DNA from 4 places in the Janthinobacterium sp. CG_23.4 genome. Region 1 is predicted to be linked to each of the others. Evidence: predicted binding sites of a transcription regulator. Region 1 holds the regulator's gene; each other region holds the start of a gene.
What was found. Region 1 encodes LexA, which represses DNA repair genes until DNA is damaged. Its sites were predicted from a motif close to ACTGTATNNNNATACAGT; they were not measured.
Positions count from the first base shown of each region.

Region 2: a site for LexA is predicted at 2,032-2,049, ahead of imuA (translesion DNA synthesis-associated protein ImuA). Genes of this name have one in related genera too.
Region 3: a site for LexA is predicted at 2,186-2,203, ahead of H4V96_RS07505 (VRR-NUC domain-containing protein). Genes of this name have one in related genera too.
Region 4: a site for LexA is predicted at 2,095-2,112, ahead of H4V96_RS18630 (DNA topoisomerase IV subunit B). Genes of this name have one in related genera too.

Region 1 is NZ_JARXUX010000001.1:3,487,723-3,491,715, forward strand. Features, by position in the region: gene rplI (50S ribosomal protein L9) at 1-256, opposite strand, end outside; gene rpsR (30S ribosomal protein S18) at 284-574, opposite strand; gene priB (primosomal replication protein N) at 590-898, opposite strand; gene rpsF (30S ribosomal protein S6) at 919-1,305, opposite strand; gene lexA (transcriptional repressor LexA) at 1,582-2,229, shown strand; gene H4V96_RS15645 (cystathionine gamma-synthase family protein) at 2,456-3,697, opposite strand; gene purF (amidophosphoribosyltransferase) at 3,945-3,993, opposite strand, start outside.
Region 2 is NZ_JARXUX010000001.1:3,609,805-3,613,797, forward strand. Features, by position in the region: gene H4V96_RS16160 (DNA polymerase Y family protein) at 1-1,359, opposite strand, end outside; gene imuA (translesion DNA synthesis-associated protein ImuA) at 1,289-1,999, opposite strand; gene H4V96_RS16170 (putative Na+/H+ antiporter) at 2,273-3,538, shown strand; gene H4V96_RS16175 (GNAT family N-acetyltransferase) at 3,596-3,993, opposite strand, start outside.
Region 3 is NZ_JARXUX010000001.1:1,671,333-1,675,325, reverse strand. Features, by position in the region: gene phaP (TIGR01841 family phasin) at 1-72, shown strand, start outside; gene H4V96_RS07515 (metalloregulator ArsR/SmtB family transcription factor) at 128-757, opposite strand; gene H4V96_RS07510 (MFS transporter) at 754-1,971, opposite strand; gene H4V96_RS07505 (VRR-NUC domain-containing protein) at 2,280-3,932, shown strand; gene H4V96_RS07500 (ATP-dependent DNA helicase) at 3,929-3,993, shown strand, end outside.
Region 4 is NZ_JARXUX010000001.1:4,142,734-4,146,726, forward strand. Features, by position in the region: gene kdpA (potassium-transporting ATPase subunit KdpA) at 1-1,639, opposite strand, end outside; gene kdpF (K(+)-transporting ATPase subunit F) at 1,639-1,728, opposite strand; gene H4V96_RS18630 (DNA topoisomerase IV subunit B) at 2,192-3,993, shown strand, end outside.

The sequences.
Region 1 (3,993 bases):
CGACGCCAGCTTTTTGAGCAACTTGAACGGTCAGGCCGCTCAGTTTTTCGCCCTGGGCTTGCGATGCGGCCAACTTGGCGGCAGCAGCTTTTTCCAGTTCGGCGCGCTTGACTTCGAATTCAGCCACAGCGGTTGCCGTAGCACGACGTGCCAGGCGTTGCGGGATCAGGAAGTTACGTGCGTAACCGTCTTTGACTTTGACGACTTCGCCGAGGTTACCGACGTTAACAACTTTTTCTAACAGAATGATTTGCATAGTTCTTCTCCAGGAATATCTGACCGATTAAGCGTGGTGCAGATCGGTGTATGGCAGCAGCGCGAGGAAGCGAGCGCGCTTGATTGCGGTGTCAACTTGGCGCTGGTAGTGCGCTTTGGTACCGGTCAGGCGTGCTGGCATGATCTTGCCGTTTTCTTGGACGAAGTCTTTCAGCGTGTCGACGTCTTTGTAGTCGACTTGCTCAACGTGAGCTGCGGTGAAGCGGCAGAACTTCTTGCGTTTGAACAACGGATTTTGCTGTTTGCGTTTTTCTTTAAGCTTGAGCTTATTTTTGTCGAACTTTTTACCGAATGCCATGTCAGGCTCCTGTATCTAAAATGCGCTAGTCGGGGTGACTGCACTAAAATCAATGATGTGAAACACCAAACTCTTGCTGTTGCGGCTTTTTCTGGCCAGGAAACCCGTGAACTGATACACCCCGCCCAAGCTTGCCTGACTGAACCGGCCTGAGATTTCACCAGCGGCTAGCGCGGCAATATCAAACTCGGTCAAACGGGCAATTCCTGCTTCCATCTGCTGCGAAGAGTGTTGCAATACTGCATTCACAATCGGCAACCCTGCCGGGGTATAGCGCAATATTTCGCGCTCGGCAATGATGGCAGTGACTTGTAGCTGGTTCAGCGCACGATCCTGGTCAACAATTAGGCTGCTGCGGCTGGAGCGGCTGCTGGTGCTTCGGTGCGGTGGCTTTTGGCCGCGTCTTCGCGTTGTACCGATTTCATCATCGGCGAAGGAGCTGTTTCAGCTTTCTTCATTTTAACGGTCAGGTGACGCAACACGGCATCATTGAATTTGAATGCTGTTTCCAACTCGACCAGGGTCTCGTTGTCGCATTCGATGTTCAGGCAGATGTAGTGTGCTTTAGGCAGCTTTTGGATCGAGTAAGCCATTTGACGGCGGCCCCAATCTTCCACGCGGTGAACCGAACCGCCGCGGGTGGTTACGCTGGCTTTGTAGCGTTCGATCATCGCGGGCACTTGCTCGCTTTGGTCCGGATGGACGATAAAGACTATTTCATAATGACGCATGCAAACTCCTTCAGGTCGGATTGATAATCGCCCACCCCGGCGTCAAGACGGGTGTGGGAAGGTCAGCCGGAGATTATAACCGCCTTTTGCAAACGTTTCAATGATTGCTTCAACAAGCGGCCCATTCACGCGGCCAGCCAGCGGCTTTTTACCGTGCATTCCAGTATTTCACACGAAATTGGCGCAAATAAGGGAAATCCCCTTGCATAGTGGACGATACTGTACAAAAATACAGACTGTTCATATAGACAGCATTTTAGTATGCACCCACCGCTCATGATCAAGCTGACTGCACGACAAGAACAAATCCTGAACCTGATCAAGGATGCGATTGAAAATACGGGCTTCCCTCCTACCCGTGCCGAAATCGCCAATGAATTGGGTTTCAAATCGGCCAATGCGGCCGAAGAGCATTTGCAAGCCCTGGCCCGCAAGGGCGCGATCGAGATTTCGCCAGGCACCTCGCGCGGCATCCGCCTGATCGGTGCAGCGGCGAGTGCTGTCGCCGAGGCGCTGTCCTCGAAAGTGCAGGCAGCGCTACTGATGTCGCTGCCCCTGATCGGCCGCGTGGCGGCCGGCTCGCCCATCCTGGCGCAGGAAAACCTGGAAGCGAGCTACAACGTCGACCCGGCCCTGTTTTCAGCCAAGCCCGACTTTCTGCTGAAGGTGCGCGGCTGGTCCATGCGCGACGCCGGCATCATGGATGGCGATCTGCTGGCAGTGAAAAAAGTCGATAGCGCCAAGAACGGCCAGATCGTCGTCGCCCGCATCGGCGATGAAGTCACCGTCAAACGCTACAAGAAGACGGGCTCCGTCATCGAACTGCTGCCGGAAAATCCCGACTTCAAGGTCATCACTGTATCGCCGGAAGATGAGTTTGCGCTGGAAGGTTTGGCGGTAGGCTTGATGCGCAGCTGGCATTAAGCCACCGCATGTAAAAGTGCATGCCGGGGTCAGACCCGCCGGGTCTGACCCCAGTTTTTAGCTTGCGGCCCCTCTCATGCCGGACACGCAAGTTTCAATGTCCGACAAAACCGTGGCGAGCGGAAGGGGGAGGTGGCCAAGAAGCAGAACCGTACTCAGTACGGGGCGCCGAGCCGGTGAGCATCACAAGCCGCCTATACCGACCCGCAGCAGGTTTGGTTGGGCATCATTGCTCCAACGCGCTACGGAAATCCTCGAGCAAATCGGCCTCGTCCTCGATGCCCACCGACACGCGGATCAGCGACTCGGCAATGCCCATGCTGGCGCGACGCTCGGCCCCCATCTCGTAAAAGATCGTATGGGCGACGGGAATGACCAGGGTGCGCGTGTCGCCCAGGTTGCTCGCTGGAATGGCCAGATTCAAACGATTGAGGAAATCGAAACAATCGATCCCGTCCTTCAATTCAAAACTAAACAGGGAACCATAGCTGCGGAATAGCTGCGTCGCCAGCGCGTGCTGCGGATGCGACGGCAAGCCTGGGTAATGCACTGCCGCCACGCGCGGATCGGCTTGCAACATGCCGGCCAGCGCGCGGGCGTTCGAGCAGGTGCGCTCCATGCGCAAGGCCATGGTTTCCGCGCCGACGGCAAGATGGTGCGCCGCTTCCGGTCCCAGCGATGCGCCGAAGTCGCGCAAGGCCTTGGCGCGGATTTGCGCAATGCCCCACTGCACCGGCGCCGCCTTTTTATAGTTCTCGAAGATGTTCGGATACTGCGTCCAGTCGAACACGCCCGTGTCCGTCAAGCTACCGCCCAGCGCATTGCCGTGGCCGCCAATGGATTTCGTGAGCGCATTGACCACCAGACCGGCACCCACCGCTTTCGGGCGGAACAGGTAGGGCGTCGTCATGGTGTTGTCGACGATGTACAAAATGCCACGCTCCTTGCACAGGGCGCCGATTTTCGCCAGGTCGGCAATCTGCGTGCGCGGATTGGCGATGGTTTCCACAAACACGATGCGCGTCGCCGGCGTGATGGCGGCCACCACGTTGGCCACATCGGTGGCGTCGACGAAGGACACGGCAATGCCCTGCCCCGTCGCCGTTTGCCACAGGCTGTTGCTGTTACCAAACAAGAAAGCCGATGAGACGACATGGTCGCCTGCGCGCAGCAAAGACTGCACCACGGCGCCGATGGCGCCCATGCCGGTGGCGAAGCACAGGGTCGCCACGCCGTCTTCCATCTTGTTGACCTTCTCTTCCAGCGCAGAAACCGTCGGGTTGCCCTGGCGACCGTAGCGGAAGCCCGGTTCCTTGCCCTGGAATACGGCAGCGAGCTGGCGCGCGTCGCCGTAGCCAAACGCCACGGAGGTGTGTATCGGCTTGTGCAGCGAGCCATGCTCGATGCCCTTGCGGCGGTCGCTATGCAAGATGGTGGTGGTAAAGCCGTAGTTTTTTTTGGTGGTCATGGTGGATGCTGGAAACTATTAACCCTAAACAAAAGCTGGGGTCAGACCCTAATGCCGTTCAGTTAAGAGTTTTGGCCTGATTTATGAGCGCCAGTAAATTCGCTAAACCCAGAGGCAAAGAGCTGGGGTCGGACCCTCAGGGTCCGACCCCAGTCCTTGTTCTTGGGCTAAAAATAGCATCACTAACACTAACTTAACGGCATTAGGGTCAGACCCGACGGGTCTGACCCTAATGGCAAGGCGGCGATTACGCTTCTGTCGTTGCCAGGTTCAAGTTCAGCTGGGGACGGGGCGTA
Region 2 (3,993 bases), 120 kb from region 1:
CTGGCCCCACCAGCCCGCCTCGATACGCTCGGCGACGGATACCATTTTCAGGGGAGAACCGTAGAAGGGACGATGTTCGCGCATCAAGAGGGCGATGGGCTGGGCCAGCAGCCAGCCGGGACGGGGCATGCCGGGCAGACCGGGCGGCAAGTCCGGCGCCGCGTTTTTAGCGCCGGGCTTGGCCGGCAGCGGCAGCCACTGGTTGGCCGCCTCGGGACGGTAATCGGCGCGCGGCGCGGCTTGCAAGACATTCTCGGCGCCCAGGCGCGCGACCAGCAATTCCATCAGGCGCTGGCGCTCCTGCGGCGTGCCGCCCGGTTCGGGAAACAGGCTTTCGCTGGGCGGCGCCATGGGCTGCACCTGCAGCGCTTCCAGGGTCAAACCGATCACGGGCGCGTCGAGCACCAGCTGCGCCAGGCGTTCCTTGAGCAGGCGCACCAGATGCTCATCGCGCCAGACGGCGACACCCAAGGCCAGGTCGATGACGGTGGGCGCACGCGCCACCCTGCCGCGCTCGTGCGCCAGCAGCAGTTGTATGCGCTCGACGGCAAATTGGCGCGCGCACAGCCAGCCCGTCATCTGCTGCAGCAGGCGGCGCGCGCCGAACAACAGCGCGTCGGCGTGCTCCACGCGGTCGAACAATTCCAGGCTGGCGCGGAACGTGGGCGGCGCAGCTATCCACAGGTACAGTTCGGTGCTGTGGCCATGTGCGTCATCAAGCATGTCCAGCAAGGCCGCGCCGCAGCGGCGCTGCAAGCCGGGACGCGGCAAGTGGCGCAGCTGCCCCAGGGTACGGCAGCCGATGCCTTCGAGCCAGTCCAGGTAGGGGCGCGCGGGCGGCAGCAAGGCGCACGGCAGGCGGTCGAGGCGGCGCACGAGACTGGCCATGCTGAGGGTCCGGCCCCGGCGCGTACCGGCGCGCGCCAGCAGCCAGGCACCGCGCGCCGTGGGGGCGCACGACAACTGTGCCGTGTAGCCGAGCGTGCGCAAGCTGGCCGCGATTTGCCGGCACAGGGCGCGCACGCCACCGAACAGGCGCAGGCTGGCGCCCGCGTCGACCAGCAAGGTGGCTTCTTCGCCCTGCGCCACCAGCGGCGAGTATTGCAGCAGCGCCAGCGCCACCGCTTGCAAGGCTTGCGCCTCCAGCTCGGGCGAGCGTTCATGCAGGCGCGCCTGCGGCGCCAGCATCAGCGCGCCCGCGCGGCGCATGCCCGGCCCGATACCGGCCGCCCGCGCCAGCGGTGACAGGGCCATCACTTGCTCGTGCTCCAGCACCACGCCCAGATGGTCAGCCGACCAGCGCGGGCAAAACACTTCGAGCGGGAGCCGGGGCAGGCACAGGCCGATCCAGAGTCGCATGACGCAGCAGTAAAGAAGGAGGTTGCAGGGGCAGGAACAAGAGCGTATCGCGCTGCGGTCCCCGGCGCTTGATGAAGCCGATTTCGATGCCACCGGCGGCCGGGCGCACGGACAGGCGCAGCGGCGCGGGCGACGCATCTTGCGCGCCGTGCAAGGGACGCAGCATGCAAAACAGGGTATTGCCGCCTTGCGCGGCCAGGTGCAAGCGGCGCAAGCTGTCGGCGCGCACATGCGACTGCCAGAACAGCAAGGCGCCGCAACTGCCGCTGCGCAAGATATTTTCCGCCGCCCACAAGGCATCCTTGCTGCTGGCGCTCTTTAGCCACAGCAGTTGCGACGACGCCAATCCCTGCGCGGCCAGGGCCAGCGCCTGTGGCGGATGGGGCGGCTGCAGCAGCACGATGGGCAAGCCCGGCAGTTGCGCCAGCGCTGGCGCCAGCAGGCGCAATTCGCCGCTGCCCGGCTGCTGCACCAGCAAATCGATGAGGCTGCCGCTGGGCCAGCCGCCGCCGGGCAGTTGCGCGGACAAGGCGGCAAAACCCGTCTCCAGGCAGCGCGTGGCGCCCTGCCCCAGCTGCGATGCGCGCCACAAGGACGGGTGCAAAGCTTCCGGCGAGGCCATCAATTGGGAATGTTGCATAGTTGAATTTAAAGATGAAAATGAACATAAGTACTGTATGCATATACAGTACTATTCAGGCCCGTTTTTGGCAAGGCTTATCTGCTTATTGTCTGATTATCATCTGCTCATTATCTGCGTATTATCTGCGTATTATCTGCGTACGGCCGTCGCCAGGGCCGCTCCGCCAGGGCCAAAAAAACCCGTTTCTGGCATCGATTGCTGTACCATAAGCACTCTCCTTTCCGCCTGGCAAAGTACCAGTCGGCTTCCTCCGTTCATAAGGAAACGCATTTGACCACCATCCAAATCATCAGCGCCATCGTCTTCGGCCTTGCGCTCATCCACACCTTCGCCGCCAAGTCGTTTGAAACCCTGGCGCAACGCCACCCACGCCATGCAGGCATGCTGCACTTGCTGGGTGAAGTGGAAGTCGTGTTCGGCTTCTGGGCCTTCATTTTGATCATCCTCATGGCCTTTATCTCGGGCGGTGAGGCGGCCATCGCGTACGCCGAATCGCGCCAGTACACGGAACCGCTGTTCGTCTTTGTCGTCATGGTAGTAGCCGCCTCGCGCCCCGTGCTCGACGCCGTGCAGCGCCTGCTCAAAGCGGTGGCGCGCGGCATGCCGCTGCGCACGGAACTGGCCCTCGCCTGGCTGGGACTGGCACTCGTGCCCCTGACCGGTTCGGTGATCACGGAACCGGCCGCCATGACTCTGGCCGCGCTGATGCTGGCGCCGCAAATCTTTCGCCCGGGCATCCCCGAATGGCTGAAATACGGCGCGCTGGGCGTGCTGTTCGTCAACGTCTCCATCGGCGGCACCCTGACCTCGTACGCGGCGCCGCCGGTGCTGATGGTAGCGACTACGTGGAACTGGGACAGCGCCTTCATGGCCAGCCATTTCGGCTGGAAAGCGGCCATCGCCGTGCTGGTCAATGCCACCGGCGTGAGCATCTTGCTGCGCAAGTATTTGCACAGCAACACGTCCGATATCAAGCCGAAAGCCGGTGAGGCGGAAGCGCCAAAAGTGCCGCTGACGGTCAGCCTGGTGCACCTGGCCGTACTGGCTGGCGTGGTGGCCCTGGCGCACCATCCGGTGCTGTTCTTCGGCCTGTTCCTGTTCTTTCTCGGCTTCGTGCAAGCGTATGAGCGTTATCAAAGTCCGCTGATCCTGAAGGAAGGCTTGCTGGTCGGCTTTTTCCTCGGCGGCCTGGTGGTGCTGGGCGGCATGCAGCAATGGTGGCTGCAGCCCATCGTCTCAAGCCTGAAGCCGCTGGCCCTGTTCTTCGGCGCCCTGGGCTTGACTGCCATTACCGACAATGCAGCGCTGACTTATCTCGGTTCGCTGATCGTCGGCATGACGGACGAAGCGAAATACATGTTGGTGGCCGGCGCCGTGGCCGGTGGCGGCTTGACCGTCATCGCCAACGCGCCGAATCCGGCCGGCGTGGCGCTGCTGCGCCGCGGCTTCAAGGATGAGTCGATCGGCGCCCTCGGCCTGCTGGCCGGCGCCCTGCTGCCGACGGCTGTGGCGGCGCTGGCCTTCCTGGTCCTGTAAGCATGCACTGGGGCGGCTGCCGGCCGTCCCCTTAGTTTTCCTCCTCAGTTATCTGCCTCAGCTACCGTCGTAGACGAGGAAGTGCAGACGGTCATAAAACAGGCTGTAGGCATAGTCGAACGTGCCCACGCTGCGAAAACCCTTGTGCAGATACACTTGCAAGGCATCGCTCTTTTCCCACACCGTCAAGGTGATGCGCGCACAGCCCTTGCGGCTGGCCAGGTCGCGGATTTCATGAAACATTTGCCGGAACAAGCCCTGCCCCCGGTATTTCTCGTCGATGGCCAAACTGCTGACGAAACAGTCATCGGTGCGCGCATGCGCAAGCACGAAGGCATCATACGCATCGTCGAGCGCCTTCATATCATCGCGGTAATACGAGATGGCGCCACACGCCTGGAACTCGGCCATCGTGGCGGCCGTGAAGAAACCGATGAAACGCCCGTCCTCGTCGT
Region 3 (3,993 bases), 1.8 Mb from region 1:
GCCACGGCCGGCGCACAAGCTGCGCCTGAAAAGGCGGCGCCCGCTGCCAAGCCGAAGGCTGCCAAGAAGTAAGTTGACTCCATGTGGGGTCAGACCCGCCGGGTCTGACCCCAGCCTTTGCTTGGCTTCACCTCACCGGCACGATCCGGTACACGCAGCGCCGCCCGCCCTGCAGCAGATATTGACTGCGTTCCACCATGCAATCGTCCCCCAACACCCGCTGAAAGATGGCCAGCTCCGAGCGGCAGAAATTCTGGCATGCGGTGGCCGCTGCGCAAATCGGGCAATGGTTTTCCACCAACAAGACACTGCCATCGTCCTGCGCCTCGGCATGGGCCATGTAACCCTCGTCATCGCGCGTCCGCGCCAGGATCTCCACTCTTTGCGCCAGCGCAAGGCGCAAGTCGATCAGCGTGCTGTAGGCGGCGACACTGCTGCGTTCGCGCGCGTCGATCAATTTATCCAGGCCCTCGTCACCGAACAGGTTTTTCACTTGCCCGATCAATTCCAGGGTCAGGTCGGCATGCCGGTCCGGATAGCGCGCGTGGCCCTCGCGCGTCAACGCCCAGCGCCGCGCCGGGCGCCCCACCTTGTCAGCCACGTCCTCGAAAGCCACCAGGCCCTTCTGCTGCGCCGCTTCGAGCTGGCGCCGCGCGCCCATGGAGGTGATGCCGAGCAAGAGCGCCAGTTGCTGCGCCGTCTGCGGCCCGCGCAGCTTCAACAGCGACAAGCTCTGCCCGGACGTACTGGCGCTCATGCGACCGCCTTGGCGTCGGCGGCGCCATCGAGCTGGCGGCGCCAGGCCGCCATGCGCCAGGCAGCCCAGGCGGCGGACATGGCGCCTGCGGCGAGGATCAGCCGCGTGTCGATCAGCGTCAGCACCGAGCCGCTCAGGGCCACGACGATATTGGCAATGCAAAAGGTGGTGGACAGCAAGCCCATCACGGCGCCCTGCCCGTGCACGCTGAAGCGTTCGGCGCACCAGCCCTGGATGACCGTGTTGTACAGCGCATTGGGAATGCCGAATAGCACGATGGCGGCGAGGCCCACCCATATATCACCCAGCGCCAGCACGCCGATGGCCAGCGCCACGCCACTCGCATACCAGCTGGCGCGCAGCAGCGGCGCATGGCGGCTGGGACCGCCCGCCAGCAGCGAGGTGATCGTCATCGTGCCGCACAGGCCTACATTCACCCAGGCAATCTCCTGCGCATGGTAACTGGCCGTCTCGACTAGCCACAGCGGATAAAACTCGTAAAAACTGGCCACGCCGCAGGTCAGCGCAAGTTGCACGATGAACAAGGTGCGCAACTCGGCATGGCGCAGCAAATTGAGCACATGACGGTCGCGCGCCACCTGCCACCACGAGGTCGTCAATAGCGAAGGCGTTTCGCGCGGCAAACCGGCGGCCACCAGCACGGCGACGAGCATCAGGGCGGTGGCGGCGATCCAGAATGGCACCGTGACGCCCCAATGCAGGGTCGCACCCGCCAGGATCGGGCCCACCAGCCAACCAAGGTAAAACGCGCCATTGAGCCAGGACATGGCGCGCAAGCGCAGCGGCCCCGTCAACTGGTCGGCCAGCATGGCGCGCGCCACGGCGCCGTTTCCTTCCAGCAAACCCGTGATGAAACGGGCCACCAGGAACAGCGGATAGGACTGGATCACCAGTGCCCATGCCGTGATGGCGTGGCCAATGGCGGCGCCCACGGCCGTGCGCATCAGCAAGGGACGGCGACCATAGCGGTCCGACAGCGGCCCCAGCACGGCCGAGCCGATCAGCAGGCCCAGCGGATTGATGGTCAGCGCCAAGCCGAACAGCAGTTTCGACGGCAAACCCAGGAAATGATTGAAGGCATTCGGCGCCTCGGCGGCGAACAAGGGCGGCAAGATCGGGTATGGCAGGGAGGCGCCGATGGTCGATAGCAGCGCCAGCATACAGGCGGCGCAAATGAGAATGATGTTTTTCATGCGGCCTCGGCGGATTGTCTCTGGCAAGCCTACGTGGCCACGCCATATAAGTAAACTTAAATGTTTATTAATTATACCCGTCATTGCTTTGCTGCCTTGCATGCCATCGCCTCGGCTATCATTGCCCGAGCAATCACAAGCTCAAGCGCTGTTTTGCCTGCCGTACAGGTGGCTGGACATGAAATCGCTGGGCAAGCGGCGGCGGAAGGTTTAAACTGTATATAAACACAGTAAAAATCATCCGCTTGCAACTTGCCCTGTTGCACCACCGCCCTATTGCCCTGTTGCCCTGTTACCCTATCGCCCCCATGCTGAGAGTCCTGGAAAATCCCTTGTACTATCTGGATAATTTCCAGGAAGTCTTACACTGGATCGGCGCGCGTTACGCCGATCTGCTGAGCACTGAAGAAATACAGTTCATCGCCGCATTCGGCGCACTGCCGCAGCCCTCGCGCGCCCTGTTCGTGCGCCTGGTCATGCGCAAAGGCTGTCTATTTCGCGCCAGCAAACTCAATTACCCGGAAATCGGCGACACGCGCGCGGCCGCCCTGCCCTTGCTCGCCTTGGCATGGGTGGAGGCCGACCCTGTCATTGCGCTCGATGCGGTATTCGACTTGCTGCTGAAAGCAGAAGTCGCCGAAGCCTTCAGCCTTGCAGCCCCCCTGAAGACGGCGCGCAAGGCCGAGCAACTCGACGCCTTGCGCGAACAACATGCTGAAGCTAAGCCGTTTTCCGCCTGGTATCCGGCCTCGGGCGACGTACTGTACCGCATCGGTCTGCAACCGCTGTGCGACCGCCTGCGCCTGATCTATTTTGGCAACTATCGCCAGGACTGGTCGCAATTCGTGCTGTCCGACCTCGGGGTGTACCAATATGAAAAAGTGGAATTCTCGCCGCAGTCGCGCGGTTTTCGCACGCGCCAGGATATCGAGCACTATGAAGTGCTGTACCAGTGCCGCGAACGCTACAACGACGACGTGCCGGCAGAAGAAGTGCTGCAGCAACTGGCGGCGCTGCCATTATCGCCGGACAATACCTGGCTAGCCAGCCGGCGCGACAAGCTGCGCTTCCAGATCGCCCAGCATCTGGAAAAATGCCAGGACTGGCCAGCCGCCTACCGCGCCTACGCCGATTGCCGCTATCCGGGCGCGCGCGGCCGCGCCATCCGCGTGCTGGAAAAAGATGAGCAGGCGCAAGCGGCCTACGAACGCCTGACGCTGGCCCTGGCCGCGCCGGAAAGCGAAGGAGAACAGCAATTGCTGCTACGCATGGCGCCACGCTTGCGGCGCAAGCTGGGCCACGCAAAACAGGCAGCCAACGTTGCCGCCGCCGTGGACCGCATCGATCTGCGGCTGCCGCATCCAGGCGCAGCGAGCTACGTCGAAGGCGTGGTGCAGCAGCACCTGATGCAGGACGACGCGCCCGTGTACTACGTGGAAAACACCCTGATCAACTCGCTGTTCGGCCTGCTGTGCTGGCCGGCCATCTTCAAGGCCATACCGGGCGCCTTTTTCCACCCGTTTCACCGGGGCCCGGCCGACTTGCACAGCGCCGATTTCCATGCGCGCCGCAGCCGGGACTTTGCCGCCTGCCTGGCGCAACTGGACGACGGCCGTTACCACGCCGCCATCCGCGCCACCTTGGCCAGCAAGCACGGCATCGTTTCGCCCTTCGTCAGCTGGCAAGCGCTGGACAAGGACTTGCTGGACCTGGCGCTGGCCTGCATCCCGGCGGCCCACCTGAAGAAGGCGTTTGAGCGCATCTTGCTCGATATTAAAAACAACCGCAGCGGCTTGCCCGATTTAATCCAGTTCTGGCCGGCCGAGCAGCGCTACCGCATGATCGAAGTCAAGGGTCCGGGTGACCGCCTGCAAGACAACCAGCTGCGCTGGATAGCGTACTGCGCCGAACACGCCATGCCCGTCAGCGTGTGCTACCTGCAATGGGAGGGCGCGCCATGAGCTACACGATCGCCGTGCGCGCCCTGTGTGAATTCACCGCCAAGGTGGGCGACCTGGACTT
Region 4 (3,993 bases), 660 kb from region 1:
GCGAACCGGCCACTGCCAGCACGGGCACGATCACGCCGAAACGGCCGAACCACATGGCAATGGCCAGCATCACGTTGTAGAACGGTGTGTTGGCGGACAGGCCGGCAAACGCGCTGCCGTTGTTATTGGCCGCCGAGGTGAAGGCGTACAGGATTTCCGAGAAGCCATGCGCGCCTGGATTGGCGACGCCGATCTTGCCAGGTTCGACCATCACGGCGATCGCCGTACCCGTCAATACCAGGGCTGGCGTAATCAGAATGGCCAGCGAGACCATCTTCATTTCATAGGCCTGGATTTTCTTGCCCAGGTATTCAGGCGTGCGCCCTATCATCAGACCGGCGATGAAGACGGCCAGGATGGCGAACATCAGCATGCCGTACAGGCCCGTGCCCACGCCACCGAAAATCACTTCGCCAAATTGCATCAGCAGCAGTGGCACCATGCCGCCCAGCGGCATGTAAGAGTCGTGCATGGAATTGACGGCGCCGCAGGATGCCGCTGTCGTCACCGCAGCGAACAGGGTCGAGGAGCTGATGCCGAAGCGCGTTTCCTTGCCTTCCATATTGCCGCCCGATTGCAGGCTGCTCACTTGCTGGTCCACGCCCAGCGCTTGCAAGGCGGGATTGGCTTGCTGCTCGGCGCTCATCACGCCAGCCGTCATGACGACGAAGATCAAGGTCATCGCGGCCAGCACGGCCCAGCCCTGCCGCAGGTCACCCACCATGCTGCCGAATGTAAAGCACAGACCGGCGGGAATGATGAAAATGGCCAGCATCTGCAGGAAATTCGACAGCACGGTGGGATTCTCGTACGGATGCGAGGAATTGGCGTTGAAGAAGCCACCGCCATTCGTGCCCAGCAACTTGATCGATTCCTGCGACGCGACGGGGCCCATGGCGATCGTCTGCATGCTCGCTACTTGGGCTTCCATGACGGGTTTGCCGGCAGCGTCCAGCACCGGCTGGCCATCGGCAGTCATTTTCGGCGTTTCATACGCCACTTGGTCGAGCAGGGTCACTTCCTTGTAGGCGGAAAAATTCTGGATCATGCCTTCGCCCATGAAGACGACAGACAGGGCCAGCGACAGCGGCAGCAGGATGTACAGCGTGGAGCGCACCAGGTCGACCCAGAAATTGCCGATCGATTTACCCGAGCGCGAGGCAAAGCCGCGCACCAGCGCGAAGATCACGGCGATGCCGGTCGCTGCCGAAAAGAAGTTCTGGCATGCCATGCCCAGCATCTGGGTCAGGTAGCTCATGGTCTGTTCGCCGCCGTAGCCCTGCCAGTTGGTATTGGCGACGAAGCTGACGGTGGTATTGAACGAGGAATCGGGGCTGACGGCGCCCAGGCCCTGTGGATTGAGGGGCAAGAAGCCCTGCAGGCGCTGCAGGCCGTAGACGAAGACGGCGCCCACGGTGTTGAAGACGATCAGGGCGATGGCATAGCTTTTCCAGCCCATGCCCTTGTCGGCGGGCAGGCCGGACCAGCGGTACAGCAGGTTTTCCAGCTTTTGCAACCAGCCCAGGCCGCGCACGGGGCCATCGCCGGCCACCCTGGCCATGTACAAGCCGAGCGGATAGCCGGCGGCCAGCAATACGGCCAGGAAGGCCACCAGCAGCAATATCGATTGCGTCGTCATCACAGTTCCTCCGCCTTCAGCAGCGCCACCAGCAGGTACACCAACAGGCCAGCCGAGACCACGGCGCCCAGCACATAAAACGCGTTCATTTGACGCTCCCTAATTTTTCGCAGGCGACGGCAAAGCCGGCCGCTACGACGAAAAAAACGGCAATCAAGCCGAGATACACGATATCCATTCCCACCCTCATTCAGGTTTGTTTTGATGCTGTGCAGATTAGCCAAAAGGGTCTAAAAAATTTGTAAAGACTGGAGAGGTGCTTGTAAACAAGATGTAAAAACGACGGCTTTGCCGCATAAAATCCTCCACAATGGGCGTCAAACCACGCGTACGGCGCACTCTTGTTGCCCTGGAGTAGCGCTATTGCTCGCTGGACAAGATAGAATGCGCGAGCGTCCGCACAAGGACGCCATGCCTGCCGCACTGCCCTGTGCCAGTGACGCTGGACGGGATATACTGTATATTCATACAGTTATCATCGCCGCTGTCATTGCGCCCCGCAGTGCACTGGCCTGGCGTTCCAACCACTGTCTTTACTTAGCTTGAACACGTATGGCCACTAAAAAATCAGCATCCGACTACAGCGAATCATCCATCCGTGTCCTGAAAGGACTGGAACCCGTCAAGCAGCGCCCGGGGATGTACACCCGCACTGAGAATCCGCTGCACATCATTCAGGAAGTGATCGACAATGCCTCCGACGAGGCGCTGGGCGGTCATTGCACACATATCGCCGTGACGCAAAACACGGATGGCAGCATCACCGTTGAAGACAATGGCCGCGGCATTCCCGTCGGCATCCACCCGGAAGAAGGCGTGCCGACGGTGGAAATCGTGTTTACACGGCTGCACGCGGGCGGCAAGTTCGACAAGGGTTCGGGCGGCGCCTATGCGTTCTCGGGCGGCTTGCACGGCGTCGGCGTGTCCGTTACCAATGCGCTGTCGACGCGCCTGGAAATCACCGTCTGGCGCAAGGAAAGCGACGGCAACGGCCTGCATCACATGGTGTTTGCGAATGGCGACGTGATCGAACCCCTGAGTTCCCGCCCCGCCCCGCGCGACGGCAAGAAGTCGGGCACGCGCGTCACCGCCTGGCCCGACGCGAAATATTTTGATTCCCCCAATATCTCGCAAACCGAGCTGCAGCGCCTGCTGCGTTCGAAAGCCGTGCTGCTGCCCGGCGTGACCGTCACGCTCACCAACGCCAAGACGGGCGATACGCAAACCTGGCTTTACGCGGAAGGCTTGCGCGGCTACCTGACCGAATCGCTGGCGCAGGTATCGAATGGCGAAACCCTGATTCCCCTGTTTGAAGGCGCGCAGTACGCAGGCCCGGATTCGGAAGGCTTTGCCGAAGGCGAAGGCGCGGCCTGGGTCGTGGCGTGGACAGAAGAAGGCGCCATCGTGCGCGAATCGTATGTCAACCTGATTCCCACCTCGAATGGCGGCACGCACGAATCGGGCTTGCGCGACGGCCTGTTCGGCGCCGTGAAAAACTTCGTCGAAATGCACTCGCTGCTGCCAAAAGGCGTGAAGCTGCTGCCGGAAGACGTGTTTGCGCGCGCTTCCTTCGTGCTGTCGGCCAAGGTGCTGGACCCGCAATTCCAGGGCCAGATCAAGGAACGCCTGAATTCGCGCGACGCCGTACGCCTGGTCTCGACCTTCACCAAGCCGCCGCTGGAACTGTGGCTGAACCAGCACGTCGATTACGGCAAGAAGCTGGCCGATCTCGTGATCAAGCAGGCGCAGTCGCGCCAGCGTTCGCTGCAAAAGGTAGAAAAGAAAAAATCCTCGGGCGTCGCCGTCCTTCCCGGCAAGCTGACCGACTGCGAATCGTCGGACATCACGCGCAATGAACTGTTCCTCGTCGAGGGTGATTCGGCGGGCGGCTCGGCCAAGATGGGGCGCGACAAGGAATTCCAGGCCATCCTGCCGCTGCGCGGCAAGGTCTTGAACTCGTGGGAGACAGACCGCGACCGCCTGTTTGCCAATAACGAGATCCACGATATTGCAGTCGCCATCGGCGTCGATCCGCATAGCGTGGGCAGCTCGCCCGACCTGTCCGGCCTGCGCTATGGCAAGATCTGCATCCTCTCGGATGCGGACGTGGATGGCTCGCACATCCAGGTACTGCTGCTGACCCTGTTCTTCAAGCACTTCCCGGCCCTGATCAACAAAGGCCATATCTGCATCGCCCGCCCGCCCCTGTACCGGGTCGATGCACCGGCGCGCGGCAAGAAGCCAATGCAGAAAATCTATGCGCTCGACGACGGCGAACTGGTCGCCATCGAGGACAAGCTGCGCAAGGAAGGCGTAAAGCAGGGCGCCTGGTCGATCTCGCGCTTCAAGGGCCT